4 regions of the Corallincola platygyrae genome follow, and region 4 is predicted to be linked to each of the others. Evidence: predicted binding sites of a transcription regulator. Region 4 holds the regulator's gene; each other region holds the start of a gene.
What was found. Region 4 encodes sigma-54, which starts transcription at its own class of promoters, with help from an activator protein. Its sites were predicted from a motif close to GTTGGCACGNNNNTNGNNT; they were not measured.

Region 1 (7,572 bases), on a different contig from region 4:
GTCAGAGGTGTGTGTTGCCAGATCTTCATAGCTGAGGAAACCGTCGTTCTGCTTCATATAAGCAGCGATTTTGACTGCGATGTCTCCTTTGTAGAATGCATCACGGCCACCTTTAGCGATCGCTCGATAGGTAGAAGCCAGTGCTGGATTTTTAAAGATCTCACCTTTCTCGGGCATTTTTCCATTAGGCATAAACACCTGAGCGAACCCGGGATACTTTGATAAGCGCGGCCCACTGCGCTGCATGTAATAAGCGATCAGCTCACTGACAGGAAAACCGTTTTCAGCGTACCTGATGGCGGGCGCCAGTAACTTATCCATCGGCAACTTGCCGAACTTGCCATGCAGCTCATACCAGCCATCGACAGTGCCGGGTACTGATACAGGTAATGGACCATATGGCGGTAAGTAGTCTATGCCAAGGGATTGAAGGTGTTCGAGGGTCAAAGATTTAGGCGAGCGACCAGAGGCATTCAAACCATGTAGACGCTGACTTTTTGCATCCCACACAATGGCAAACAGGTCGCCACCAATACCACAACCGGTAGGTTCTACTAATCCCAACAATGCATTCGCAGCAATAGCTGCATCAACTGCACTACCACCTTGCTTGAGCACATCTAACGCGACCTGGGTCGCCAGCGGCTGGCTGGTCGCCGCCATACCGTGTTGAGCAATCACTTCAGAACGACTGGCAAAGTGGGCGCCGGAGATCCTATCGTAGGCAAAGGTGTTGAGTGAGAAAAGACAGCTCAAAGCAAGCAGCCAGATACGCATGGTTATCCCTCTAACGATCTAATTCTAATCGAGTATCTGGCAGCTGTTTATGAGATGCAATAGGCGATGTTCGCAACTGCAACGGACCTAGCGTACCTGATGTAGGAAGTGCATATGCTTCTCATACTGGTCAATCATGTCACTGATTACCTGGTCTTTGCTCCACCCCATGATGTCGTAGTCCTGACCACCTTCCAGCAGAAACACCTCCGCCCTGAAGTACTTGCGCGCTTCCTCATCTTCGTTGTCCATCAGGAAGCTGGGCTGAAGGTAGGATTTGGGCCTCACTCGGTACAAAAAGTCCTGCTCCTCACCATGAAACACTGCCAACTTGGCATCAAACTTATCTTCGACCACTTCAATGCGCGCATCTACACCGTGTTTGTTCAACTCTTCAGAGACAGCATTCATCGCAGGCAAAACCACATCATTGATAAATTGCGCGACATTTTTACGTCGTGGCAGATGGACCAGGTTCTTAAGCCGTCGCTCCCAACCAAGTAGGCTGTTATCAGTGCGTGGTGGATGAATAACCTGTTCCGAACTGAACCGTTTGGTGGCATCAATTCGCAGCGCTTTGAGCAAACCGTATCCGGCGATCATCAGCACAATGCAGAAAGGAAGCGCGCTGGCAATGGTGGCGGTCTGCAGTGCGCCAAGACCCCCAGCCAAGAGTAGAGCAATCGCTACCACCCCTTCCATCGATGCCCAGTAAACGCGCTGCCATACTGGGGTTTTATCAGTACCACCAGACGCCAGCATATCCACCACCATAGAACCGGAGTCAGACGAGGTAACAAAAAATACCACTACCATCACGATGGCAATAACAGACAAAAACGAAGAAAAGGGAAAGGATTCAAGGAACTTAAATAATGCCAAAGACACATCCTGATTAACCACATCTGCCAGGCCATCGGCCGTGCCATGCATAATCATATCGATAGAGGTATTACCAAACACCGTCATCCACAGGAAGGTAAAGCCTGTTGGCACAAACAGCACACCAATTACAAACTCACGGATGGTACGGCCACGGGAGATGCGGGCGATAAACATGCCGACAAAAGGCGACCAGGACAGCCACCAGCCCCAATACAGCAGGGTCCACCCCCCCAGCCAATCAGTCGGCTCATACGCAAACATATTGAAGGTTTTATTGACGATATCGGACAGGTAACCACCCGTATTCTGAATATACATCTGCAGCAACAAAACCGTGGGCCCCAGCAACAACACCATGCCCACCAAGGCCACCGCCAAAGTCAGATTAATCTCAGACAGGCGACGAATACCTTTGTCCAATCCGGTTGCCACAGATATCGCCGCCAACCCCGAGATCACAACAATCAGGATCACCTGCACCGTCTGATTTACCGGAGTATCAAATAGATAGTGCAGGCCAGAGTTAACCTGCAACACGCCATATCCCAGTGAAGTGGCAACGCCAAATACGGTGCCCAGAATGGCAAAAACGTCGACAGCATGGCCGATAGGACCATAGATCCTGTCACCTATCAGCGGATACAGCGCAGAACGCAGTGTTAATGGCAGACCATGGCGGTAACCGAAATAAGCAAGGATCAGTGCTACCAGCGCATAAATACCCCAGGCATGCAGTCCCCAATGAAAGAAGGTCAGCTTCATCGCCTCACGAGCGGCATCAACCGTTCCCGGGTCTCCTACAGGCGGAGAAAGATAATGCATCACCGGTTCGGCCACACCAAAAAACATCAGGCCAATCCCCATGCCGGCGGAAAACAGCATGGCAAACCAGGAGGTATGACTAAACTCTGGTTCGGCGTGATCAGGGCCCAGCTTGATATCTCCCAAACGACTGATGCCCAAATAGGCCACAGTCACCAGGATCACACCAACCGCAGCGACATAGAACCAGCTTGCGTTGGTAACAATGGCGCCCTGCATCTCTGAAATCTTGATATTGGCATGCTCAGGAAACAGCACCGCATATCCAACAATCAGAGCAACCAACAGCGTTGCGGCATAAAAGACAGGAGGATTAATTTTAGTTTGAAGACGAAACCGAGAATCGGATTCAGACATGAAGCCACCAGTTTGTGGGCGAGAAGAGTGCATCAGACTAGATGCGGCGAGTAGAACAAAGTCTAGCAGAGCAGCGGGATACTTAGTTTGTTTAAGAATAAGTTGCGGTTAGAAGGCTAAGTCGCACTTCCTGAACACAGCGTGCACCGCGAAGCGTAGTGGGTATCGCCGCTCCTATACATTGGCATGCCCCACGAAGAGTTTTGGGTACCATGTATTCGGGGTATACGACCGCCAAGGATGGCGGAAATGCCGAAAATGCAAGAGCAATTTTCGGCCGTACTTCCTGAACATCGCCGCTCCTATACATCCATGTATCCGCGGCATACCGTTCGTCCTGAACATAAAAAACCCGGCCATAAGGCCGGGTTAAAAGGGACTAGCTTATTTGAGAAACGCTTACTTCTTGATAGCGCCGAACTCTGGATAGGCTTCCATACCACACTCAGCCATATCAACGCCTTCGAACTCTTCTTCTTCGGTAACACGTACACCGATAACAGCTTTGATGATAGCCCAGACAACCAAGCTACATACGAATACCCAAGTGAAGATAGTCAGGGCACCGATCAGCTGACCAGAGAAGGTTACGTCAGAGTTAGTGATTGGAACGATGATCAGACCGAAGAAACCAACCACACCGTGTACAGAGATAGCACCTACTGGGTCATCAATCTTCAGACGGTCAAGGGTAATGATTGAAGCAACAACAATCAGACCTGCAATCGCACCGAAGATAGACGCTTCCAGCGCGGTCGGAGTTGAAGGTTCAGCAGTAATTGCTACCAGACCAGCCAGGGCACCGTTCAGAGCCATTGTAAGGTCAGCTTTCTTGAACCAGATGCGAGCCAGAACCAGAGCCGCTACCGCACCCGCTGCTGCAGCTGCGTTAGTGTTCAGGAATACCATGGCAACAGAGTGAGCGTTAGCAACATCACCCAGCTTCAGTACAGAACCACCGTTGAAGCCGAACCAACCCATCCACAGGATGAAAGTACCCAGTGTCGCCAGCGGCAGGTTTGCGCCTGGGATAGCGTTTACTTCACCGTTAGGACCGTACTTACCTTTACGAGCACCCAGCAGCAGAACACCAGCCAGAGCTGCGGCAGCACCTGCCATGTGAACGATACCTGAACCTGCGAAGTCAGAGAAACCAAGGTCACCTAGGTTGTACAGGCCGAATACGTCGTCGCCGTTCCAAGTCCAAGCACCTTCCATTGGGTAGATGAAACCAGTCATCACCACACAGAAAGCCAGGAAAGACCACAGCTTCATGCGCTCAGCAACCGCACCAGATACGATAGACATTGCAGTCGCAACGAATACTACCTGGAAGAAGAAGTCAGAAGCACCAGAGTAAACTGAGTCGCCTTCGAAACCTGCTTCCGCAGAGTCTGCCAGCACACCCGCTACATCAACGCTTTCGATGCCTGACAACAGGTAGCCACCACCGTACATGATCTGGTAACCACAGATCAGATACATGATGCATGAGATAGCGAACAGAGCGACGTTTTTAGTCAGAATTTCGGTTGTGTTCTTAGAACGAACCAGGCCAGATTCGAGCATTGCGAAGCCCGCGGCCATCCACATTACCAGGGCACCACATACCAAGAAGTAAAAGGTGTCCATTGCATACTGCAACTGAAAAATTTGGTCTTGCATTGTTTAACTCCCCCGAGTCTTTTAATTCAGTGTCTGCCGGACTTAAAGCGCGTCGCCGTCGGCTTCACCAGTACGGATACGTACCGCGTGTTCAAGCTGATAAACAAAGATTTTGCCGTCACCGATCTTGCCGGTGTAAGCCGCTTTGCTGATCGCTTCAACCAGGCGCTCAACCTGTTCGTCGCTGGTAGCAATCTCGAGTTTTACTTTTGGCAGGAAGTCCACCTGATACTCTGCACCGCGGTACAGTTCGGTGTGACCTTTTTGGCGACCAAAGCCTTTTACTTCAGTCACAGTCAAACCCTCAACGCCGATCTCCGAGATGGCTTCCCGGACATCATCGAGCTTGAAGGGCTTGATGATTGCACTGACTATTTTCATTGCTGCACTCCCTAGGAACGTTAAATATTCGCTGATCTAATATGTGACAGGAGTGTTATCAAAGGCTGTGCCAGTTTTAAAAAAACCTTATTTATCATTGCGATAAATAAATTAAACAACATATACACATGCTGGTTAGCATTGAGAGGTTCAAATTATGTGCAGCTAACTCACCATTTTGGTGCAGAAAGGAGTGCGATCACATTTTGTTCAGAGTGACCGCACTATATTGATGCAGATCAAGAGATAACGTACTCCTGCCAGGCCTTCAGCAGATGAATAAAATCCTCGATACCACAAGCTGTTAGGCTATTCCAATCGGTCACAGACAACTCTGACTCAGACTCGGTCAATGCTATCTCACCATCATGGTTCGGCACCAACTCAACTCCCCCTTCTTGCATAATCAGCGTGCTTTCTGCGCCAATATGCTGCCAATGAACCATCTTATGTTGGCGCACTGATTCCGCATGTCGAAGTAGTTCAACCAATAACACCTGGTCTTCGGCTAGCTCTTCTGTCAGCCATTGGCCCAGAGCTTCCTGCTCCATGGAAAGGCGGGCGATAGGTTGGTGGGTGATAGGATCTCGAACAAACTGGAAGTCCATGGCAGACGATATGTTAGTGGGTCATACGATCCTATTTTAGTCCGTTTAGCCAGTGCTGATAAAGCCGAGATTAAGGCGCTGAAACATTGGCAAATAACACCCCTTTCTCACGCCACATTGCAACACGGTAGCCAGCACTGAACCGTGTGGTAACACCGCCGCCTGCTCCTTCGTCGGAAGCGAATGCCTCCAGCCATCGAGGCGAGTCAGGCACTTGATACTGAGTATGCAGCTGCCCCTGACTGTCGGTATACCTTAATTGCGCAGCATCTATTCCCTGAATGGAGCAGTAACGACCGCCTTCCAACTGCCAACTTCCGAGTAAACGTTGGCTACTAAACGGGTTGAAGCTCAGCTCAGTAAAGTAACGTTTGACCTGGCCCATTTCACTGCTGACCACTTCCAATGGTTTCAACTTGATGTGGTTTGCTACCACTTCGTCCGCGATCTGCTGCGCGAGATCGATTCTGAGAGATTGAGATCCTGGCAACCACCAAGCTAACGCCAATGCGCATATAAAAACACTGGCGGCCCATGCCAGCCAAAGCGGGCGTTGTGCTTTTTGATACAAAGGCTGTTCGCCAGTGACACCTTTTGCCCCCTGGCGTTCAGGCAGGGCCTGCAGCCGATCCAATTCTGCAGGTGACAGCTCAATCTGTTCAAAGTAGGACTGGCAGCCTTGTTTAAAGCTCTGTTTGCTATTTTTCATCGGCTGACTCCATAACTCTCTTCCGGCAAGCGTGATAATTGCTCACGCACCCGCCGCAACCTTGCCAACAAAGTGCCCCGAGGTTCACCCAACTGCTCGGCAATTTCGTCGATAGTCCATCCTTCCACCGCCCACAAATAGATCAATTCCCTTTGCTGTGGCGACAACATGGGCATCAAACGACTCAATTGCTGTTGGTCCACCATCAATTGCTCAATAGAGGCCTCATCATCCACCACCTCTGTTTCAGTAAACAGTTCCAGCGGATACTGTTGTTGCTGACGCCACCCATCCAAATAGAGGCGGCGCACAATCACCTTCAGATAGGCCTCCAGTTTGCGTTTATCATCCGGTGGCTGTTTTAACGCTTTTTCACAGGCTTGCTGCACCAAATCCAGTGCAGCCTCTCGCTGCATAGTAAAGGCGAATCCATAGCGAAATAGGCGATTAAGCAGCGTGGCATCAAATTGCATAGTGCGCTCCTGCAACAGACATTTCTGCACTTAAATCCGCCTGAGGCGCAACCAACCAGCCACTCTCAATCACTTGGGGCAATGGTTGCAACAAACTTGTCAGCGCCGCCTCTGATAGACGACATCCGTTAGATGGGCGTTTCAACCACGCCAATAACTTCAGCTCCGACGTTGTCACCAACCTCTCCTCCACACCTACCTCAGTCGCCCAGACAGCAAGGGTTTGACGCTCACCAACGTCTATATCAAGCTCAACCTGTTTGCCTTGAGACAGCAATGTCAGGCAGTCCACGATCTCTACTAGAGGGTAACGACTGGTCACCAATGACAAAGCCGAATTGACCTGCCAAGGCGGTGGCGGCATCTGCGCCCGTTTTGTTGGCGGGCTCGAAAGCCAGCTTGATAACCATGCCGCCGCACTAGTGGGCTCTATCGGAATCATTCGCCAACAGTGATAAGCACAATGCCTTGCCCATTGCAGCCGGATCAGCGCAGGCAGAAATCGATAGTCAGCAAGCATAGCCCTACCACTGGTTTGGCTTATCAGCCATGGCAGCAGACGAGCCCCCGCATGCTCCAGTAGCACGGGAGCGGGTGTTTGTTCACAGTAATGACCGACCATGGTGTGCCATTGCGCCTCGCCCAATAAAGGTGACATCAAAGGGTAAGCTGCCATCACCGAACGAATGAGTACTCCACGTTCATTCTGTCGATAGACATCAATGGCCGCCTCCGTTCGACAGGTATGAAGACTGTCTCTGCCAGTGGTCTCAGAAAAACCGTCACAACCGTGCGTTGAAAACCAAGTGGCTGGCGCTCTAATCCACTCTTTTTCTCTATCTGGCTCGCTCTGCATCAGGCGACTCCTGCCACAGGTGTCATAAGATGTTGGGCT
Region 2 (7,572 bases), on a different contig from region 4:
ATTGCTGCTGTGCACAAGGACATAGATCTGAAGGAGCCGACGCGCGGTGAGTAGTAAAGTGCGTGCTTTCCTTAAATGGGCAGGTGGCAAATACAGTTTAGTTGATGAGATAAACCAGAGATTACCCGCAGGGGACACGTTAGTAGAGCCCTTTGTTGGTGCTGGCTCTGTGTTTATTAATTCTGATTTCAAGCACTATCGCTTAAACGACATCAATCAAGACTTAATCAATCTTTATCAACTCTTAGCGGATCAAGGCGACCGGTTTATAGCTAAAGCTAAGCCGCTTTTTTCGGAAGATAACAATAAGGCTGAGGCCTATTATCATCACCGCGAGCAGTTTAATCTCACCGAAGATCCAGAATTGCGAGCTTGCTTATTCCTCTATCTAAATCGACATGGTTACAACGGTCTGTGCCGGTATAACCGTAAGGGGGGGTTTAATGTTCCCTTTGGTCGATATAAACGTCCCTACTTTCCAGACAAAGAGATGGCGTTTTTTGCGGAAAAAGCCAAACGAGCAACGTTTACCTGTTTACCATTTTCTGAAGTGATGCGTAGCGCCAAACCGGGAGAGGTTATCTACTGTGATCCACCCTATTGGCCACTGAGCCCCACGGCCAGCTTCACCTCCTACCATGGCTCTGGTTTCAATCGCAGTGAGCAGGAATTGCTGGCCCAGGTATCGTATGAGGTAGCAGCCAAAAATGGCGTTCCTGTGCTGATTAGTAATCACGAAGTAGAGGATACTCGCCGGCTCTATGGACAGGCGTCATTGGATCGTGTTCAAGTGAAGCGTACCATCAGCCGGAATGGTGCAGGCCGGGTAAAGGTTAATGAATTGCTTGCGCTTTATCGGCCAAAATCACTAGCTGGTTGTAAAGACTAGCTAGGGTCTGTTGACCTTTTCTGTTTGTTTTTGCAGTAATATGTTGGTGATTTAGGCGAGGCAGAGGCTGTGAAGTTGAGTGGCCCTCAATAAATAGCCGATAACGAAGCATAAATCGCCAACAAATGCTGCCCCTTCTTTTGAAGGAAATTGGGGGTCGTTGAAACACGTTCCGAGCCGCGTCATTCGCTCCTTACTTAGGTCGCTAAGTTACGCAGCTCACTTCTTGCTCAAAACGTGTTTCATTCGAACAAAATCCATACACTAAAGGTCAGCAGACCCTAATACCAGGTTAACTAAGAATACGAGACTTAATACCAGAAGTGCAGCCATTACCACGCCGGTAACAATATAGGGTAATGGGCTCTTGTCGTTAAAATCCCGCCGCCTATTGGCTTCGCTCTGAACACCAAAAAACGCACTGAGTGTCGAGGAGACAAATCTGAGTGCGTTTTTCATTTGAAAATTAGTTGTGATTCTGAGAAGCAGTTAGCTTACGACTTCTCTGGTGCGATAGGCTTTTTGGGTTCGCTGCTGCTGGATATCAACTCCAACAGGTCGATGAAATGGTATTCGGCCGATCGGCTGTCGCCAGCCAGCCATGCCCACCAGCTTTCATTCGAAGCTTTGTTTTGCAGGGAGCAGCGGTTAGCCGGGTGGCTTGTTGGTAGACTGGGATCAAATGCCACGCTATCCATATCGCACGCGCAAGCCTCACCCAGCGACGGTGCAGAGTGGTAGTTCACTGCAACTCCCGAACTTGCTGCGACCACAAGTACAGCGGAAAGAAGATATTTTATGCGTGTCATTTCACTGCCTCCCTGACAGAGATTCCCTAAATATACCACTAGGAATTGGCAGCGACTATCCCTTGAGTGTTAAATAAAGGTTAAATATTAACCTTTGGTGGTGTTTTTGTAACCAGCGCAATTAAAAAACGCCACCCTATGTGGTGGCGTTTTATTGAACGATTGACCGGTTTTACAGGTCGATACCGATCGAGTAAGAAACAACCGCAACCATATCGTCGTTATCGATATCGGTGTCGCTCAGCATAAAGGTGAAGTCACCAGCGTCTGTGCTCTTGGTCAGGCTAGCGTTGTAGTTTACATAGTCTTCCAGAGAGTCATCATCAAAGTCGAAGTTACCAACAGCAAAACCAAGTGTCAGACCATCTGCGATTTCGAATTCAGCAGTTGCCTCAAGATAGAGAGCGTCTTCTAATTCATCGACATCGTGGTTCGTGGTGTAAGCAGCAGATACGCCGAACCATTGCCAGCTCACGCCACCATACACTTCGCCAAAGTCATACTCGCCCAGATTGTCTTCGTCTGCATCAGGGTAAGCGTAATAGATGTAACCAACATCGTAACCGAAGTCACCGATTTCGCCGGCATAGCCACCGTAGAAATCCAGCTCGTAAGAAGCCTGGTCATCGTTGAAGTCAACGTTAGAAGCCCACGTACCAACGTAGATGCCTGACGCATGTTCGTAGTCGATGCCACCGGATACTGCCGCAGCATCATCGGTTTGAGTAACACCACGCCAGAGGTAGTTGCTGGTCAGACCAACGTTAGCTGACAAGCCTTCTACCGCGTGTGCGTTTGAAGAAGCGAGTGCTGCAACACCCAAAACTGAGCTAATAGCAAGTGAAAGTGCTTTTTTCATTTTAATGTTTCCTGGGTTTGGAATTATCAGATTTGCTTATAGCTAGCTTTGTGCCAAACTTTTTAAGTCATTGGTATTTAATAATAAAAGAGGTTTTTTGGAGTTTTTCTTTGAATTGAACAAAAGGCCGGTTGGAACATCTTGGTGCAACCTGATAACGCATAGTTACAAAATGTTCACAAATGGTGCATCGCCTTAAATGGGTGCAACCTTTAATAAAGACTTCGGCTGAAAAAAGTGCAGATTACGCGTAAAATGACGCCTTTAAAAACTTGCAGAGCAGCGCGCTATGAAACCCTACCTAATTGCACCTTCCATCTTGTCTGCTGATCTCGCTCGCTTGGGTGAAGATGTTCAGCGTGTACTAGATGCCGGTTCTGACGTAGTTCACTTCGATGTGATGGACAACCACTATGTGCCTAACCTTACCTTCGGCCCGATGGTATGTAAGGCATTGCGTGATTTTGGCATCGAAGCGCCAATCGACGTGCACCTGATGGTATCTCCAGTAGACGCGCTGATTGAACAGTTTGCAGATGCTGGTGCAAACATGATCAGCTTTCACCCCGAAGCAAGTGCACATGTCGATCGGTCATTGCAGCTAATCAAGGATAAAGGGTGTCAGGCGGGCCTGGTTCTGAATCCCGCTACGCCACTGTCTGTGCTGGACTATGTCTGGGATCGTCTCGACTTTATCCTGGTGATGTCCGTGAACCCTGGTTTCGGTGGTCAGGCTTTTATCCCTTCTGCCTATGACAAGATCGCGGCGCTGCGGGCATTAATTGATGAAAAAGGACTGGATATTCGTTTGGCCGTCGATGGTGGTGTGAAAGTGGATAACATCGGTGCGGTGGCGAAAGCCGGTGCAGATATGTTTATTGCCGGCTCTGCGATCTTTGGCAAAGATGACTATGCCGAAGTCGTCAGTCAATTCAGGCAAGAACTCAGCGCTGCTAACTAGTTCTATGAAGGCGCCAAAGTTTGCTGACATCCATGCCGTTGCGTTTGACCTCGATGGGACGTTGTTAGACAGCGCCCCGGATCTTGCTTTTGCGGTTAATCAAACTCTCCTCGCTCTGGGCAAGCCAACGGTTAGCTTGCCCCAGGTAGCTGGTTGGATTGGTAATGGCATTGAAGTTTTGGTTAAGCGTGCTCTATCCGATAGTTTCGACATCTGTTCCCGTTTGTCACAGCAGGAATGCCAAACGGCGATTGCGCTTTTTAAAGAGCATTACGCTGATGCCTTGCACGGCTACAGCAAGTTATACCCAAATGTGTTGGATGTTCTGAGTCAATTGAAAGAGGCAGATATTAAGGTCGCTGTTGTCACCAATAAGGCAAGGCAGTTTGCGCAGCCGCTGGTTGAACAGTTTGGTATGTCGGCTTTCGTAGACTTGCTTGTATGCGGTGATTGCTTGCCGGAAAAGAAGCCTTCACCTCTGCCACTGACTCATTGTCTGCAGCAATTTGGTTTGTTGAACGCGCAAATGGTGATGGTGGGCGACTCGCGTAATGATATTCAAGCCGCAAAAGCAGCCTCAATCCCTGTAATTGGCTTGACCTATGGCTACAACTACGGGGAAGATATCGCCCTTTCATCGCCTGACGCGGTCATTGATGATCTGGGTATGCTGCCCGATCTGTTAGGTATGCGAAGCCTAGTGGCTTAATCGCAGAGTTATTGTTTTATATATTTAGGAAGATCCCTCATGTCTAAACCCATCGTCCTCAGTGGTTGCCAACCTTCTGGTGGCCTGACTATTGGTAACTACTTCGGTGCGATCCGTAACTGGACTAAGTTGCAGCAAGAGAACGAATGCCTGTTTATGCTGGTGGATCTTCATGCGATCACCGTCCGCCAGGAACCAGAGTTGCTGCGCGAGCGCATCTATGATGGCCTAGCATTGTATCTGGCATGTGGGCTGGACCCCGAGAAAAGCGCAGTATTTGTTCAGTCTCATGTCCCTGAGCATGCTCAGTTGGCTTGGGCGCTTAACTGTTACACCCAGATGGGTGAACTGAGCCGTATGACTCAGTACAAAGACAAATCGGCTAAAAACGTTAATAACATTAATGTGGGCTTGTTTGACTATCCGGTTCTGATGGCCGCTGACGTGCTGCTTTACCAGGCCAATAAGGTGCCGGTTGGTAATGACCAGAAGCAGCATCTCGAACTGACCCGTGACATTGCTGACCGCTTTAACAACCTTTATGGCGATACCTTTGTTGTTCCTGACCCGTTTATTCCTGAAGTGGGCGCTCGCATTATGAGTCTTCAGGAACCGACCAAGAAGATGTCGAAGTCGGACGACAATCCGAATAATTACGTACTGATGCTGGAAGAGCCGAAGAAGATCGAGAAGAAGATCAAACGCGCAATGACGGATTCAGACGAACAGGCACGTATCTACTTCGATCCAGAGGAAAAAGCGGGTGTTTCCAATCTGCTGACACTGCTTAGCTGTGCGACGGGTGAGTCTGTAGAAAGCTTGGTCCCTCAGTATGAAGACAAGATGTACGGGCATCTGAAAAAAGATGTGGCTGAGGCTGTTGTTAACCTGCTGGAGCCTATTCAGACTCGTTATCACGAGCTGCGTAAGGATGAGGCCGCCCTGCGTCAAATCATGGCGATAGGTGCCGAAAAAGCTTCTGTTAGAGCTGCGGAAACGCTGAAAACGGTTTATGACCGTATCGGACTGATTGCAAAGCCTTAAGAGCCGTTATCCCTGTTACGATAGGCTGCTTCGGCAGCCTTTTGTCGTTATGGGGATTCAGATTTTGCTCTGATTCGCCTAGGATCTGCCCCATGCTGCTAATGATCGATAATTACGACTCTTTTACCTACAACCTCGCCCACTATTTTTCAATGTTAGGGCAGGAGGTTGAGGTGGTCAGAAATGATGAGATAGACCTGGTGCAAATTGAACAGAAGTCGCCAGACTATCTGGTCATCAGCCCCGGCCCTAGCACCCCCAACGAGGCAGGCATTTCTTTAGCTGCCATCGAAGCCTTTGCTGGAAAAATTCCCATTCTGGGTGTCTGTTTGGGCCATCAGGCCATAGGCCAGGTTTTTGGTGCAGATGTTGTTCTGGCTAAGTCAGTTATGCATGGCAAGACATCCAGGCTTTATCACAATGGACAGGGGATGTTTTCGGCATTACCTTCCGAGTTTAATGTTACTCGGTACCACTCTTTGGTTCTTTCTCTGGATACGCTGCCAGGCTGCCTTGAGGTTACGGCCTGGACTTCTGATGAGTCTGGCAAAATTGATGAAGTGATGGGGATAAAACATCGAGATTTACCGATTGAAGGCGTCCAGTTCCACCCAGAGTCGATATTGAGCGAGCAGGGGCATGCGTTGCTGCAAGGATTTCTTCGCCGTTACCAGCCAAGGGTATGACATGGGTTGCAGTGGATCCCATATCTTGCGGTAGACGATAGCCAAGGCAATGCTCGTCTGCCTAGACTTAGTGAAGCTGAGTCTAATTGATAAATCTATGCCGAACCCTCTTTCCAGTCCCAGACGCCGCTTTTCCTGTACGGAAGACAAGCCTGATTCACCTTCTTCGAATCCAGCGCATTTAATGGCTGAACGCCATATCGACTTTTTAAGTGGTATTCGTTTCCACACACCTGCAGAACTGATGGATCTGGAGGTTCAGCATCAGCAACAAATGAAAGGGCTAGCAGTTGAAATCGAACGGCGTAGGAAGGCAGCTAAACAATCAGCGCAAAAAGAGATGCTTAAGGCTACATTGCAGCAGCGACTGACAGCGCAGACAGAACAAAAGCTTCTGGAATCGATTAATGAAGATTGGCGTGCAACCCACCGCAAATTTCCGATAAACCCCAGGCTCAGTGAGGCCCTACAGTTACTGGAAGGAGGTGCGCCGGAAAATCACCTTGCTATGCAGCTCAGGCAGAGCTCCTGGTTGGCAAAAGAACTACTCAGCACGGTTAATTCACCAGCATTTAGAGCTACCAGTGGCCACCGTGAGGCGGTGACAGATCTCAGCCATGCGCTTGCCAGTTTGGGCCGAGAACGCCTCCATGGCACCCTGGCACAGTTTCTCTGCGAACAGTTGAAGTTAACTGAGGATGCTGCATACGCTCAAACGGGGCGACGTTGTTGGCAGTATGCTGTTGTTAAAGCGAATACAGTTGCCTTGATAGCGCAGGCAGAAGGACTGGATGTCGAAGTGGCCCGCAGGCTGGCTTGGAATGATAGCTACGGTTTGCTGGCGCTTATCTACCTGATTGAGTCTGTTCTTTCTCCGTTACGCAATCATCACTTACATCAAGCAAGAGTGGGTGGTAAAACCTCGATACATCAGCTTCTCAGTGACATTACCCCTCCGCCAACATTGACCAAACGACTGCTGTTAGCCCAGCAGGAGACACTTTCTAAGCGACTACTTGGAGATATAGCGCCTGCGTGTAAATATTCCCATACAGTGATGAATGAGCGTTGGTCGTCACTTCCCTTGCGCCTGACCTCCCCCTATTGTCGTATATTGTTGCGTGCAAACGCATATGCGCAGTATTTCAGCCTGAATGAGCAGCGCAGGATCTTGCCTCAAGAGGCTGTAAAGTTGATGCAACAGCTGGGTTTTTCTGGAGAGGATTTACAGGAGTTAGACCGCCAGAATCTGAAAAAACAACGAAAATAAGAATTTCTTCAATACGTCTATGCAATGATTATGCATTTTAAGTGGGTTTATCCAATCTAAAGTGCATAATTAAGCGGTCTTTAATCAAAATTTCACAACGTCTTCACATCAGTGGATAATGCGACTACACCAGTAATGTCTGACTCGCCTTGATATCGAACAATTATTAGCCGGCGAGTGACACCGAACTCATTGGCTACAGGAGCCCTTTATGTCTACGTCGCAAGTTTCCCGCGAACTGTTTGATTCCGTCATGGTACCCACTTACGCACCTGCAAAAATGATCCCAGTGAAAGGGGAAGGCTCTCGTGTTTGGGACCAGGAAGGTCGTGAGTACATCGACTT
Region 3 (7,572 bases), on a different contig from region 4:
AAATCGCACCATCGCCAGTTCCGAGTTAGACAGGATCCAAAGTCTGATAGATGCGGCCAAAGCCCGAATCGCCGCCGAACAATCAAAAATTGATGAACGCCAGATCCGCGCACCGTTTGCCGGTCAGCTTGGCTTTCGTCAAGTAAGTAAGGGTGACCTAGTCACACCGGGCACCGCCATCACAACCCTCGATGATCTGTCGATTATAAAACTGGACTTCACCGTACCCGAGCGTTTCCTCACCTCGTTGCACAAGGGTTCTGTCGTACGTGCCCAGTCAGATGCATATCCTGGACAAATTTTTGAAGCCAAGGTCGATACCATCAATCCAAGGGTTAACCCGGTAACACGCGCCATTACGGTTCGTGCTGAGTTGAGCAATAAAGATCGTAAGCTCAAACCAGGCATGCTACTGAAGCTAGATCTGGTGCACGACCAGCACCAAGCCTTGGTGATCTCTGAAGCCGCTATCACGTCACTTAAATCAGAACATTACGTGTTTGTGATCGACAGCGAGAACAAGGCGAGCAAACGCCAGATTAAGATTGGCCTGCGCAAACCTGGCATCGTTGAAGTTCTGGAAGGTCTGGAAGAAGGCGAACAAGTGGTCATTTACGGCACACTGAAGGTACGCGATGGTGCCACTGTCGTATTGCAGGAAGAGGCTTGGCGCAAAGGAGGTCAGGCATGATCCTGACCGATCTATCGGTTAAGCGCCCTGTTTTCGCCTCGGTAATCAGCCTATTGCTGATTGCCTTTGGTTTGGTCGCTTTCGAAAAGCTCCCCTTGCGTGAGTATCCAAACATCGACGCCCCGGTTGTGTCTGTTGAAACCCGCTATCGAGGAGCCTCTGCAGTAGTCGTCGAACGCCGCATTACCAAGCTGATTGAAGATCGTATCAGTGGGGTAGAAGGGGTCAGAAACATTATTTCAGAGAGCCGGGATGGACGCTCTGACATTACCATTGAGTTCAACGTTGAACGCGATATCGACGCTGCCGCCAATGATATCCGAGAGCGCGTTAGTCGGGTGCTGAACAATTTGCCCGATGAAGCGGATCCACCGGAGATTAGCAAAGCGGGCGCAGGCGACGATACCATCATGTGGCTCAATCTGGTCTCAGACCGGATGGACCTACTGGAGCTGAGTGATTACGCCCAACGCTTTCTGGTTGACCGTTTTAGCACAATTGATGGCGTCGCCAGGATACGTGTCGGTGGCGGATTAAAGTACTCCATGCGTGTTTGGCTGGACCGTGCTGCGCTTGCCGCTCGAGGTCTCACCGTTAACGATGTAGAAGATGCATTGCGGGCTCAGAATGTTGAGTTGCCAGCTGGATCAGTCGAATCCGTTGACCGTCAGTTTACGGTACGTGTACAGAGAGCTTTTAATGATGCGGAGCAGTTTAAAGACCTAGTACTGACCCAGGGTGATGATGGTTACCTTGTCAGACTCAGTGATGTCGCCAAGGTAGAACTTGCGCCTGCCGAAGAACGTTTGTCTTTCCGTGGTAACGGAGTGCCCATGGTGGGCATCGGCATTACCAAACAATCGACTGCTAATACGCTGTCCGTTGCCCGTGCGGCCAGAGCTATGGCGATCGAAGTGAACAAATCCCTGCCAGAGGGGATGGAGCTGATTAACAGCTATGACAGCTCTGTATTTATTGAGCAGTCAGTTAAAGAAGTTTATCAAACCCTGTTTATCGCCATTACCCTGGTCGTGGTGGTTATCTACCTCTTTTTGGGTAGCATTCGCGCCATGTTGATCCCTGCTTTGACCGTACCCGTGTCATTAATGGGCACCTTTATTGTGCTTTATTTGCTTGGCTACACCATCAACATGCTGACTCTGCTGGCACTGATCCTGGCGATCGGTATGGTGGTGGATGATGCCATTGTGATGCTGGAAAATATCCACCGTCGTGTAGAACAGGGCGAATCGCCTCTGGTAGCTGCGTTTTTAGGTGCCCGCCAGGTTTCTTTTGCCGTGATAGCAACCACCCTTGTACTGATATCGGTGTTTATGCCGATCACCTTCCTCGAGGGAGACCTTGGCAAACTATTTACTGAATTTGCCGTGACAATGAGCGCAGCTGTAGCCTTCTCCAGCTTGGTTGCTTTATCCCTCTCCCCGATGATGTGCTCAAAATTGCTGGTGCCTCATGAGAAACCTGGCTGGTTAACCCAGAAAGTGGATTGCCTGCTGAATCGGTTCAGAAACGTCTATATCAATGGGCTGCGCACCTCTATCCATAAACCAGCCATGACCCTGCTGCTGATTGCTGGGGCACTGGCCAGTTGTGCTTGGTTGCTTAAAGAGGTGCCCGGCGAATTCACACCCAAAGAGGACCGGGGTGCGTTTTTCGTTATTGTAAGTGCACCACAGGGCGCGACCTTCGACTATAGCCAAAGCTATATGGATGAAGTGGAGCGACGCCTGATGCCACTGGTTGAGCGAGGCGCTGTTAAACGTCTGTTGATTCGTACGCCACGAGCATGGGGTCAGACCCAGGACTTTTCCGGCGGTTTTGCCATTATCGTGCTTGAAGACTGGGCACAACGTGAAAGTGCCTGGCAGATCATGGGCGAAGTGAGGCAAAAAATAAGTGGCCTTTCCGGTGTGCGCGCCTTTCCGGTCATGAGGCAAGCGCTGGGAGGCGGAATCGGCAAACCTGTGCAATTTGTTATCGGTGGCTCCGACTATGACGAACTGGCGCACTGGCGTGATTTGATAATTAATGAGGCTCGCAAAAACCCTGGTCTGGTCGGCATTGATCACGACTACAAGGAAACCAAGCCACAGCTACAAGTGAAGATTGACACTGAACGGGCCGGCGACCTTGGCGTTTCAGTTGCTACCATTGGTCGCACGCTGGAAACCATGCTGGGTAGCCGCATTGCCACCACCTTCCAGCGTCGTGGCGAAGAGTACGATGTGATCCTGGAGGGAATCCGCGCCGAGCAGAGCGCCCCCACAGATATGGCCAACATCTATGTGCGCAGTGACTACAGCGGAGAGCTGATCCCGCTTTCAGGGCTGGTTACTATTGAGGAATTTGCTGACGCCCAAAGCCTAAACCGTTTCAATCGTACCCGCGCTATCACCATCGAAGCCAATCTGGCTGACGGTTATACCCTGGGTGAAGCACTGGCGTATCTGGATGACCTTGCTTATCGTTTGCTTCCTGGCGATGCGATCATTAGTTACAAAGGACAGTCTCAGGACTACACCGAATCTGGTGCATCTATCTACTTTGTATTTGCACTTGCTCTCGGCGTCGTATTTTTGGTGCTTGCTGCACAATTTGAGAGCTATATCCATCCGATTGTCATTATGTTGACAGTACCCCTGGCCATGATGGGGGCGTTGATCGGTCTATACCTGTTTGGCCAGTCTCTAAATATCTACAGTCAGATCGGCATCATCATGCTGGTGGGGCTTGCCGCCAAGAATGGTATTTTGATTGTTGAGTTTGCGAATCAGCTGCGTGACAAAGGCGCCAGTTTTGATGACGCTTTGCTGGAGTCTGCCAGTCAACGACTCAGGCCGATCCTGATGACCGGCTTCACTACCGCCTTTGGCGCCTTGCCCCTAGTACTCTCTTCAGGGGCAGGCAGTGAAACCCGCTTTGTGATTGGCGTGGTGGTACTCGCAGGCATTTCAATTGCCACCATATTTACGCTGTTAATCGTTCCGGTGATGTACGCCTTATTGGCACAACACACTACGTCACCAGACGCTATCGCCCACAAATTGGAAGCGGATCTGGAAGGGCACAAGCTGGACCAGTAAACCACAGTAAACAACCTAAAAAGCGGCCATTCTGAGGCCGCTTTTTTTTTGGCGAAGGGAAAATTTGCGGAATTTTTTCACATTTTCTTATATTAATTTTTTCTTATAAATCACATTTTTATATACTTTTGCACAACATTTGCTTAATAATCCCCGCACATTTTGTGACCAGTTATTCAGCCGGGCAGTCGGATAACGTCACTGAGGTTCCACTGCCTGGCGGATAAACCCTGAAGTTTGGGGGCTGAAACATGATTTCAGCCATTCGTTAAATGTAAAGGCAGTAGATAAATGACGCAGTACAGTTCCACCCGCAACAAGCGAAACCTTAGAAATGTACTATTTGTCTCCGCAGTATTGGCGTTTTCAAGCAGCGCCATGTTTGCGGTGTACCACACCAATCTTACTGAAGAGGTGGTTCAACCCACCAGCCAGGTCCTTATCCAGGGCAAAGACACCCAATTGCTAGCACAATTGGTCACTGATATGGGCGGTAAAGTGACCCATAAGCTGGAAGTGATTAATGCAGTGGGGGCGGAAGTCACCGCGCAACAGCTTGATCAGATAAGCCACTCCAGCCTGGTGAGACGTATTCAGGCGAACGGTATTGCCACACTTGACTCTGCAACTAGCTGCGGTGTCACCGGAGATCACATCCTGAAAATTGAGGCCGATCATATCAGCTGGTCGCTTTTCAATATTGGCGATGAAGCCATTACTCTTTCTCAGGTAGCCATGCAGTGGCCAGAAGAGTTTGGCGCACTCACCAGTATCAGCTTTGGCGACATGATTTTTGAAGAGCTGGACCCTGCGCTAATGCCGAGTGGCAGTATTGCTCTTAATGACGCCCAAATGCTGACAGCGGCCTTGCAGCGCCAGATTCAAATGGATGAGCAAACCAATCTGGTGCTCACCTTTGATGCCATTGAGCCACTATACAATGTGGCTGGTCAGGCTGATTTTGACCTGACAGCTACCTTTGCCGAAGGCTGTGAAACTGGGCTGGTGACTGGTTACCCTGGCTTAGACAGCAATGTTGAAGATAGCTACTACACCCACCCCATCAGCGCCGATGATCTTCATTCGGAAGGGGGCACAGGTGCAGGCGTTACCGTCGCAGTTATCGATTCTGGTATCTGGTTAGATGCAGACGGTCTGGCTAAAAATACTCAGCTTGAAAGCCGTGTACTGGCGACTTACGACGCGATGCAGGATCTGGAAGGCGTTGCGTTAGATGAAAACGGCCACGGCAGCCACATCAGTTCAATGATAGCGAGCAGCCTTGAAGCTACCGACAGTGGCTCATTCACCGGCGCTTATCATGGCATCGCGCCTGATGCTAATCTGGTGGTGGTGAAAGCTTTTGATGTAGAGGGCAAAGCAACCTATCTGGATGTTGTGCGTGCGATTCAGTATGTCATCGACAATAAAGACACCCACAACATCCGCGTTCTTAACTTGTCGTTTAGTGCAGAGCCGTCTTCCTACTATTGGGAAGATCCAATCAACCAGGCTGTGATGCAGGCTTGGCAGGCAGGTATTTTCGTAGTGGCTGCTGCAGGTAACTCAGGCCCCGAGGCAATGACCATCGGCGTTCCAGGTAACCTGCCCTATGTTATGACCGTAGGTGCTGTGAGCGATAACTACACACCTAATGATCTCTCCGATGATTTTCTGGCGACCTTCTCCTCAGCCGGTCCAACATACGAAGCCTTTGTAAAACCTGAGGCCCTTGCGCCGGGTGGTCATATGCTCGGACTTGTTGAACCGATCACTGCACTTTCTCAACAATTCCCGCAATATCAACTGGGTAACCACTTGATGGTTTCAGGTTCATCGCAGGCAGCTGGCGTTACCAGTGGTATTGCCGCGCTGGTATTAAGCCAACATCCAGAACTGACACCAGACGATCTGAAGTGTCGACTGATGGATAGCGCAGCAATGGCGGTAGATGAAAATGGTGAGCCTGTATACAGCGTGTTCCAACAGGGTGCTGGATACCTTGATGCAAAGCGTGCAGTCGACTCTACCGCACTAAATTGCGCAAATATCGGACTTGATATCGCAGCAGATATTAACGATGAGAAGCATTTCCAAGGACCAGCAGTCGAGACTGATGAGGGAGTTTATGCGATTGATAACTCCGATATCCCAGTCTGGGACGCAACTAATCAATGGCAAGTCACTAACCAGTGGCAAGTAACAAACCAATGGCAAGTAACAAACCAGTGGCAAGTAACAAATCAGTGGCAAGTGACTAACCAGTGGCAAGTGACAAACCAGTGGCAAGTGACAAATCAGTGGCAAGTGACAAATCAGTGGCAGGTCGGCAGCATATATCAGGCCAACGCCAGTGATGACGCCGAAAAACAAGTCGAAGGTACCAATTGGGTGCCACAACAGTAAAGGTGGAGGAAGTACATGTTACTAGAATCGGGGCTACTGGTTAGGCGTAGAATTAGCCTTGTTTCAATATTGCTTGTGCTTTCATTGCTGCTCGCTTCGCGAGCAGCAGCTACTTCAACTCCTTCTGTCAACTATCGGTTCAAACCTGCTCCATTCAGCGAGCAAATATCTCAGCCAACCGTAAAAAAGTTATTGGAAGACAAAGAAGGATTCCTTTGGTTAGCGACCCAAAGCGGTTTAATCAAGCTAGATGGAGTTCAACCCAAGGTTTTCCTCAACCACAGAAACGAGCCAGGCTCTCTATCTGGGCACAACATCGCGGACATTACACAAAATAGTGAGACTGGGGAGGTTTGGGTCGCCTCTTATGCTAATGGTCTTAACGTTCTCAACAGCGATGGGTTAACTTTCACTCGATATCCTCTGCCTGACCAATCTCCGTCTAGATATATATGGAAAATATATCTAGATAGTGATGGAAAGCTATGGATTGGGTTCGATGGCGGTGGTTTAGGGTGTTTTGACACAAAGAATAAAGAATATATAAATTGTGGCACTGAAGCTTTACATAGCTTGATGAAAGAAAACACTATGATGGTAGCCATAGAAGATCATAGTGGAAATATTTGGATTGGAACCGATGGAAATGGATTAATAAAACATTCCAAGCACACTACTAAGACTTTACATTACTCAATAGTTTCTGGACATCAGAACATTGAATTACCCTCTACTATTACCGCCCTGCTTGAGGACCACTTAGGTAGGATATGGCTTGGCGGAGATGGTCATCAAATATTTACGATTGAAAACAACAGTATCATTCCAATTGACACTAGTTCCCTGGAGCCTAACGGAAATATTCGGGTTATTTTCCAAGACGACAAGAAACGAATTTGGATAGGCGCGGATAAGGGGCTCGCCACCTATAACTGGGAAGATGAATCGATTCAACCTTTCCATGGAAAGAATGATATTTTTATAGGAAATATGGTTCTTAACATCCTGCAAGATAGTAAAGGTCTGGTATGGGTTGGTACATTCTCTGGTGTATATTTCGGTACCGAGAGCGTCTTTGAAAAAACAAACAAAAGCAGTGGACTTGAAAACGAGCTTACATTTGCGTTCGCAGAAACCAGCAAAAACTACTGGGTGGGAACTTACCATGGCTTACATATTCAGGACAAAACCAATGGCAATATCTCTGTTTTTGAAGAACATGGTACTCCTAATACACAGCGTGTAATGAGTTTGGCTGCGCATAAAGAAACCCTTTGGATTGGAACTCGGGCAGATGGGCTTCATGAGTTAAACACTAGCACCGGAAAAAAAGAGAGGTTTATCAGCAACGCCGCTGATCCTACAACCATT
Region 4 (7,572 bases):
TCAAGGTTCTCGCCAGTTCTAAGCTGAGAGATGAGGCCGATTGCAGTATTATGGCGAAATTGTTAACTCAAACCGCGGAGTTTTTGTGCACCAGAATGAATTTGAACAACAGTTACCCGTATTGAAACAAGCCGTTGCTGATGCGCTGGCGCTCGCTCAGTCGCAGGGCGTCTCTGGGGCTGAAGTCGCGATTAGCAGGCAACAGGGGCTGTCTGTGTCGATGCGAAAAAGTGAAGTCGATACACTAGAGTTCAATCAGGATGGTGCGTTAGGGATCAGCGTATATGTGGGGCAGCGAAAAGGCTCTGCATCGACCTCGGATCTGAGTCAGAAAGCGCTTGCTCAAGCGGTCAGTGCGGCGGTAGATATCGCTAAACACACATCGGAAGACCCATGCAATGGTCCCGCAGACCCGTTATGGCTTGCGACCGATGTACCCGACTTGGACTTATATCATCCTCAGCCGCTGGATGTGGAGCAGGCGATAGATATCGCAACAGAAGCCGAGTCAGTTGCGCTCGCTTATGATCCGCGTATCACCAATAGTGATGGTGCGACTTTTGGCAGCCACAACGGTATTCGGGTATATGGCAATAGCCATGGGTTTCTGCATGGATACAAGAGTTCTCGCCACAGCCTCAGCTGCGTAGTGATTGGCAGTGAAGGCGAGCAGATGCAGCGTGATTACGGTTATTCAGTGGCTCGTGATCCAGCTGATGTCTGGTCTGCTCAACGAGTGGGTGAAGAGGCTGCCAGGAAAACGGTGGAGCGTTTGGGTGCACGTAAGCTCGATACCTGTTCGGTACCCATATTGATGTCGCCTGAGATGGCCAGTGGATTAGTTGGTCATCTGGTGGCTGCTATTTCTGGTAGCAACCTTTACCGTAAATCCAGTTTCTTGCTGGATCAGTTAGGGGAGCAGATTTTTCCTGAGCTTTTCACTATCGAAGAGCGTCCCCATATGCCAAAGGCTCTGGGCAGTAGTCCTTTTGACTCTGAAGGTGTCGCGACGATTGATAGAGACATTATCAAAGACGGTGTACTCTCCTCTTATCTGCTTACAAGCTATGCCGCACGTAAGTTAGGTATGGCGTCAACTGGTCATGCGGGCGGTATCCACAACTGGCAGGTTACCAGTAATGCCGGCAACCAGGCTGCATTGTTGAAACAGATGGACCGAGGCCTGTTGGTGACAGAAGTGATGGGACAGGGTGTGAATATTGTGACTGGAGACTACTCCCGTGGCGCAGCTGGATTCTGGGTCGAGAATGGCGAGATCCAGTTCCCGGTTGAAGAGATCACGATTGCAGGCAATCTCAAGGATATGTTCAAGCAGGTGGTTGCTGTCGGCAATGATATTGACTATCGCGGCTCGATTCACGCCGGTTCGATGCTGTTGGAAAATATGAAAGTAGCTGGCAACTAAGCAACAGCTATTGTTCCAATGATTAGAAGGCTGCGTCAGATTAATAGAGTCTGGTGCAGCCTTTTTATTTGGTATTTTTTAATTTAGTCGCGTGGAGCCAGCTACAACAGCAGCCAGGTAGCGACCCCAAGGAAGGCGAATAAGCCAACCACGTCGGTAATGGTGGTGAGAACCACCCCACCAGCAAGTGCGGGATCGATATTGAGTCGCTTCATTAATAGTGGGATAAGTACGCCACTGGCACCTGCGCAAACCATATTAACCAACATGGCAAAGGCGATAACCGCTCCCACACGGATATCCTGTTTCCAAACTGCGACCACTGCGGCGATTAACAGGGCCCAGATAAGGCCATTCAGCAGACCGATTAGGGCCTCCTTACCCAAAAGCCACCGAGAGTTGCTTTCGCCGATATGACCCAGTGCCATGCCACGGATCACCAGGGTCAGGGTCTGACTGCCGGCAATGCCGCCCATGCTGGGTACGATAGTCATCAATACTGCGAGAGTGGCCATCTGTGCCAGCGTATCTTCAAACAGGTTGCTGACAAAGGCTGCCATCAATGCGGTTAGCAGGTTGATACCCAGCCATACTGTGCGGCGCTTAGTACTCTTCAATACCGGTGCAAAGGTATCCTCTTCATCATCCAGACCCGCCATGCTCATCATTGAGTGTTCAGCGTCTTCACGAATGATATCGACCACGTCATCAATAGTGATACGACCAAGCAGTATGCCACTGTCGTCGACTACGGGAGCTGACACCCAGTTGTAACGCTCAAACATCTGAGCGACCTCGGTTTCATCCATTTCAACCGGGATCTTTTCAGCGTCTTTGTCCATCACCTCTTCGATCGTGGCACTGGGGTTTGCGGTGACCAGGGTCGCCAGCGCTACCTGGCCAATGAGCTCGTCGCGCTTGTTGACGACGTAGAGGTGATCCGTGGCTTCGGGCAGCTCACCTTTTAGCCTTAGATAGCGGAGGATGACATCGACGGTGACATCAGGGCGCAGTGACACCGTATCGGTGTTCATAATGGCGCCAGCGGTTTCCTCGGGGAACGAGAGTGCGGCCTCGACACGATGCCTGTCCTGCGCATCCATTTGCGCCAGGATCTCCTGATAGACACTGTCGGGCAGACCTCGGAGCAGGTTTGCCAAGTCATCGGTATCCATCCCTTCGGTTGCCGCAGCAACCAGTTCAGGATCCATCAGGCGGATAATACTGTCTTTTACATCTTCGGAGAGTTCTTCGAGGATTTCACCGTGTTGATCAGGATCTACTAACTGCCAGAGTACGGTACGCCCTTTGGTTGGCGTTGACTCAAACAAGAGGGCGACATCAGAGGGCTCCATCGACTGGAGAATGCGGCGAACATGAATGAACATGCCGCTATCTAGCGCATCTCTGACTTGTTTTAACTTTTGCTGGGGAAGGTCCTGCTCGTAAATCTCAGACATCGATATTCACCTCCCCAAGTGTTTATTTAGAACAGATAGGAGAATTGTATCGTAACAACCAGAAAAATAGAGAGAATTTTTGTTTAAATGTGGTTATTCGTTTTCGTCGAAGCGATCATTGATTAACGCTTCAACGGCATTCATTGCTTCTTGCGCTTCATCGCCTTCACTGACCACGGATATCTCCTGACCCATGCAGGTTTCCAGCATCAGAAGTCCCATCACACTGGCTGCTGATGCGGATTTTCCCTGATGCTCGATTAGCACTTCAGCGTCAAATCGATTTACCAATGTCACCAGCTTGGTTGCAGCACGAGCGTGCAGGCCAAGTTTGTTCTTAATCAGGAGTTTTTTTTCTACACGTTGGCTCATGGACTAGTGATCTAATTCTCTGTGGCGGATCTGGATATCTTCGCGCAGCTCTTTGAATTGTGCGGCCAGTGATTCGGCGATAAACACTGAGCGATGTTGGCCTCCGGTACAACCGATAGCCACGGTCACATAGCTGCGATTATTAAGTTCAAGATGTGGCAGCCAGGTGTTTAGCAGATTATTTATCTGCCAGATAAACTTTGATACCAGCGGCTGTTGGCCAAAAAACTGCTGTACTGGCAAATCCCTGCCTGTCAGCGGCCTTAGTTCTGGCTCCCAGTGGGGATTTGGTAGGAATCTGGCATCGAATACATAGTCTGCATCCTGAGGGATGCCGTACTTAAACCCGAACGACTCAAACACTAAAACCAAACTCCGTTCGGCGTTACCTAATATCCGCTCTCGGACCAGCTCACTCAATTGGTGAATAGATAAGGACGAGCTGTCTATCTGCAGGTCTGCTCGCGATATTAAAGGTTCCAGCAGACGCTCTTCAGCTGCAATTGCCTGCTCAAGAGAGCCTCCGTTTTTAGACAGAGGGTGCAATCTGCGGGTCTCGCTGAATCGTTTTATCAGCGCGCTTTGGTCTGCATCCAGAAACAGTAAAGTGCAACGATACTGTTGGCACAGCATGTCTAAAATGGTTTCTAACGTATGCGGCTCTTCAGGCAGGTTTCGAACGTCGATGCTGACCGCTATCTCGCCATAGCGCTCACTGACCTGAGTGACCAATGTCGGTAGCATTTCTACAGGAAGGTTATCGACACAGTAATAACCAAGATCTTCCAGAACACGTAAAGCGACACTTTTGCCAGAGCCTGATCGGCCGCTGACAATAGTAAGTTTAATGGGTGACGCTACGTCCGTGTCGCTCATGGGTGAGTGATGATCTCGTAGAGTTCCTGATCGTTATCTGCACATCTTAACTTCTTCAGAATTTGCTTGTCTGAGAGTTTTGCTGCAATTGCTGACAGGGTTTTCAGGTGTTCCTGGCAGCTCTGTTCTGGGACCAGTAGCGCGAATATGAGGTCTACTGGTTGATTGTCGATGGCATCAAAGGCAATAGGCTCATCGCACTGCAACAAGACTGCAACAGCTTTACTGGCATTTGAGATCCGCCCATGAGGAATAGCAATACCATTTCCAATACCTGTACTGCCCTTTTTCTCTCTATCCAGAATGCTTTCAAAGATCATTTTGCAGCCGTGATCCGGCAGGTGCTTGGCAGCCAGTTCGCTGGCCATCTCAAGCACTCGTTTTTTGCTTGAACCGTGGACTGCACTTCGAGTGCAGTCCAGGCTGAGAATGGATGATATATCCATAGTGTAATTAGTGCGCGTTTAGCTTTTCTTTATGTTTAATTACTTGTCGATCGAGTTTATCGACCAACGCGTCGATTGCGGCATACATATCTGAATGCTCTGCGTTAGCAAATATCTCACCACCATTTAGGTGCAGTTTTGCTTCTGCTTTTTGCGTTAACTTCTCAACGTTGAGGATAACGTAAACGTTATTGATGTGGTCGAAATGGCGCTCTAGCTTAGTGAACTTTTCATTCACATAGTTTCGGAGTGAATCAGTAACTTCGACATGATGGCCGGTAAGATTGATTTGCATAGACCTCATCCTTTTATTGGTGAGCTTTTTACAGCAAGCTCTTTCGCTGATTTGACGGTGGGATAGACAAGGACTCCCGATACTTGGCGATCGTTCGTCTTGCTACCTGAATTCCCTGGTCTGCCAGTAGGTCAGCAATTTTGCTATCTGACAAAGGCTTGCTGGGGATTTCAGCCGCCACTAGTTTCTTGATCAGTGCTCGAATAGCTGTTGAGGAGCATTCTCCACCCCCTTCAGTACTGACGTGGCTGGAGAAGAAATATTTAAGCTCGAAGATACCTCTGGGGGTATGCATATACTTTTGTGTGGTCACACGGGATATGGTTGATTCATGCATATCAACCGCTTGAGCGATATCGTTAAGCACCATTGGCTTCATCGCTTCATCGCCGTATTCAAAGAAATCCCGTTGAAACTGAACAATGCAGTTTGCCACTTTCATCAGCGTATCATTGCGGCTTTCCAGGCTCTTGATGAACCATTTTGCTTCCTGCAGATGAGAGCGAATGTACTGGCTGTCTGCTGAATTCTTCACCGTGCGGCTCATGGCAGCATATTGCTGATTTACTTTGAGTTTAGGTACGGCATCAGGGTTGAGCTCTACAACCCAGCGACCGCTTTTTTTGGTCACCGATACGTCTGGAATCACGTATTGTTCTTCGCCACTGATCACCGCACTGCCTGGGCGAGGATTAAGTGACTGGATCAAGCGGAGAACTTCGCGTAACTGGTCTTCCTTGAGCTTGCTTTTACGCATCAACTGGCGATAGTCACGGCTGGCGAGTAGCTCGATATGATTGCCCAGAACCTGCTTACATTCTTTCAACCAAGGTGTATCTTCTGCAAATTGGTTGACCTGCACCAGCAGGCACTCTTGCAGTGAGCGAGCGCCAACGCCGATCGGGTCAAACAACTGAATACGTTTGATTACAGCTTCAACTTCATCCAGCTCAACCGCTTCTTCATCTTGTCCGAGCGCGGTAAGAATGTCTTCTGCTGACACAGTCAGATAGCCGGATTCGTCGATGGCATCAATGATGGCGGTGGCGATTGCACGGTCTACGTCACTGAATGGAGTCAGTTGCATCTGCCACTCGAGGTGGCTTTGCAGTGAATCTGTTGTCTCGCCCTGATAGCTGAACTCACTATCGTCGCCGTAGGAGGCTCCGGAAACTGGCGCTGCAGAGAGGTGATCATCCCAGGTGCTGTCTACTGGAAGTTCGTCAGATATCTGCTCTTTGTTGAGTGCTTCCGACGTTTCAACCGCAGCAGCATCATGTTCGTCTTGGAAACCATCGTTGCTGTCAGCTGATGCCGTTTCAGCTTTTTGAGGAAGATCTTGAGCCTCGCCGTTGACAGGCTGCTCAGCTACGTCGCTTTGTTCTGTCTGTTCCAGAAGCGGATTATTGTCGAGCGCATCCTGAACTTCCTGCTGGAGGTCCAGAGTCGATAATTGCAACAGCCGAATTGCCTGTTGCAATTGCGGCGTCATGGTAAGTTGCTGGCCTAAACGTAACTGTAATGACGGTTTCATTTACTTCCGTGACAATAAAAAAACGCACTTGCTTACAACGGACGTGGAGTTCGAGTGAGAGACTAAAAAATGCGTCACCCGTTAATTAAACTATAGCTGGAATTGCTCGCCGAGATACACGTCACGTACCTTTTGATCCGATAATACATCTTCCGGCTTGCCTTTGGCTATCAACTCTCCGTGGCTAACGATGTAAGCGTACTCACATACATCCAGAGTCTCTCTCACATTGTGATCAGTAATCAAGACACCAAGACCTCGATCGCGTAAGTGTTCAATGATTTTCTTGATATCGGTTACAGATATTGGATCTACTCCTGCAAAAGGTTCATCCAATAAAACGAACTGAGGCTCTGCAGCCAGTGCTCTTGCTATCTCAACTCGTCGACGCTCACCGCCCGACAGAGACATTCCTAAGCTGTCACGAATGTGAGTAATGCTGAACTCTTCAAGCAGCTGCTCCAGTATTTCCAGTCGTTGGACCCGGCTCAGTTCAGCGCGGGTTTGCAACACGGCCATAATGTTGTCGGATACAGACAGCTTGCGAAAGATGGAGGATTCCTGTGGTAGGTAACCAATCCCCTTGCGTGCGCGAACGTGCATGGGGGATAGAGTGACATCTTCATCATTGATTGTGATGCGCCCTTTATCATTTGGTACCAGGCCAACCACCATATAAAAGGTGGTTGTTTTGCCCGCCCCGTTGGGGCCCAACAAGCCGACAATTTGGCCCTTGTTTAACGCCAAAGAGACATCTTTCACCACTTGGCGCCCTTTATAGCTTTTTGCCAGATGGTTGGCGGTGAGGGTTGCCATGACTATTCGGTATCCTCTTCTTCATCTTTCTGACCCAACTGCTGTTGCAGCTGTTCGGGTAAAAAGATGGTTGTGACGCGGTCACCTTCCTGTTTGCCGCTTTCAGCCACCAGTTTTTGCTTGGCGATGTCGTAACGTATCAGCTCTCCTTGCACCACACTGTCCTGTTGAGTCAGGGTCGCGCCACCGGTAAGAATTAACGTCTTGTCCGCCAAGCGGTAGCGTATCTCTTTTGCTTCTGCTGTCATGGTGCGACCATTTTCCAGCAGTTGACTGAATTTTGCGGGTTCGCCTGCGGCGATCAAAACTTCTTTTCCCGCACCTGCAGACTGTTCAACCTGAAGGGT

Region 1: the regulator sigma-54 is predicted to act here: its motif matches at 4,944-4,962, upstream of glnK (P-II family nitrogen regulator).
Region 2: the regulator sigma-54 is predicted to act here: its motif matches at 2,597-2,615, upstream of ABEA14_RS05865 (TorF family putative porin).
Region 3: the regulator sigma-54 is predicted to act here: its motif matches at 3,922-3,940, upstream of ABEA14_RS13880 (S8 family peptidase).

Annotation. Positions count from the first base shown of each region.
Region 1 covers NZ_BAABLI010000008.1:495,348-502,919, reverse strand. Annotated here, with positions in the region: gene ggt (gamma-glutamyltransferase) at 1-777, opposite strand, end outside; gene ABEA14_RS07645 (BCCT family transporter) at 865-2,841, opposite strand; gene ABEA14_RS07640 (ammonium transporter) at 3,241-4,506, opposite strand; gene glnK (P-II family nitrogen regulator) at 4,549-4,887, opposite strand; gene ABEA14_RS07630 (YacL family protein) at 5,127-5,495, opposite strand; gene ABEA14_RS07625 (hypothetical protein) at 5,566-6,204, opposite strand; gene ABEA14_RS07620 (RNA polymerase sigma factor) at 6,201-6,677, opposite strand; gene ABEA14_RS07615 (HvfC/BufC family peptide modification chaperone) at 6,667-7,533, opposite strand; gene ABEA14_RS07610 (MbnB/TglH/ChrH family RiPP precursor modification enzyme) at 7,533-7,572, opposite strand, start outside.
Region 2 covers NZ_BAABLI010000008.1:77,525-85,096, forward strand. Annotated here, with positions in the region: gene ABEA14_RS05845 (SPOR domain-containing protein) at 1-54, shown strand, start outside; gene ABEA14_RS05850 (Dam family site-specific DNA-(adenine-N6)-methyltransferase) at 47-889, shown strand; gene ABEA14_RS05855 (DUF2970 domain-containing protein) at 1,154-1,348, opposite strand; gene ABEA14_RS05860 (hypothetical protein) at 1,384-1,698, opposite strand; gene ABEA14_RS05865 (TorF family putative porin) at 1,871-2,557, opposite strand; gene rpe (ribulose-phosphate 3-epimerase) at 2,847-3,518, shown strand; gene ABEA14_RS05875 (phosphoglycolate phosphatase) at 3,469-4,227, shown strand; gene trpS (tryptophan--tRNA ligase) at 4,267-5,271, shown strand; gene ABEA14_RS05885 (anthranilate synthase component II) at 5,364-5,957, shown strand; gene ABEA14_RS05890 (HDOD domain-containing protein) at 6,142-7,227, shown strand; gene ABEA14_RS05895 (aspartate aminotransferase family protein) at 7,439-7,572, shown strand, end outside.
Region 3 covers NZ_BAABLI010000015.1:272,794-280,365, reverse strand. Annotated here, with positions in the region: gene ABEA14_RS13890 (efflux RND transporter periplasmic adaptor subunit) at 1-691, shown strand, start outside; gene ABEA14_RS13885 (efflux RND transporter permease subunit) at 688-3,795, shown strand; gene ABEA14_RS13880 (S8 family peptidase) at 4,087-6,201, shown strand; gene ABEA14_RS13875 (hybrid sensor histidine kinase/response regulator) at 6,217-7,572, shown strand, end outside.
Region 4 covers NZ_BAABLI010000029.1:3,522-11,093, forward strand. Annotated here, with positions in the region: gene pmbA (metalloprotease PmbA) at 86-1,426, shown strand; gene mgtE (magnesium transporter) at 1,528-2,886, opposite strand; gene ABEA14_RS16655 (HPr family phosphocarrier protein) at 2,980-3,258, opposite strand; gene rapZ (RNase adapter RapZ) at 3,262-4,107, opposite strand; gene ptsN (PTS IIA-like nitrogen regulatory protein PtsN) at 4,131-4,580, opposite strand; gene hpf (ribosome hibernation promoting factor) at 4,588-4,875, opposite strand; gene ABEA14_RS16675 (RNA polymerase factor sigma-54) at 4,904-6,409, opposite strand; gene lptB (LPS export ABC transporter ATP-binding protein) at 6,500-7,225, opposite strand; gene lptA (lipopolysaccharide transport periplasmic protein LptA) at 7,228-7,572, opposite strand, start outside.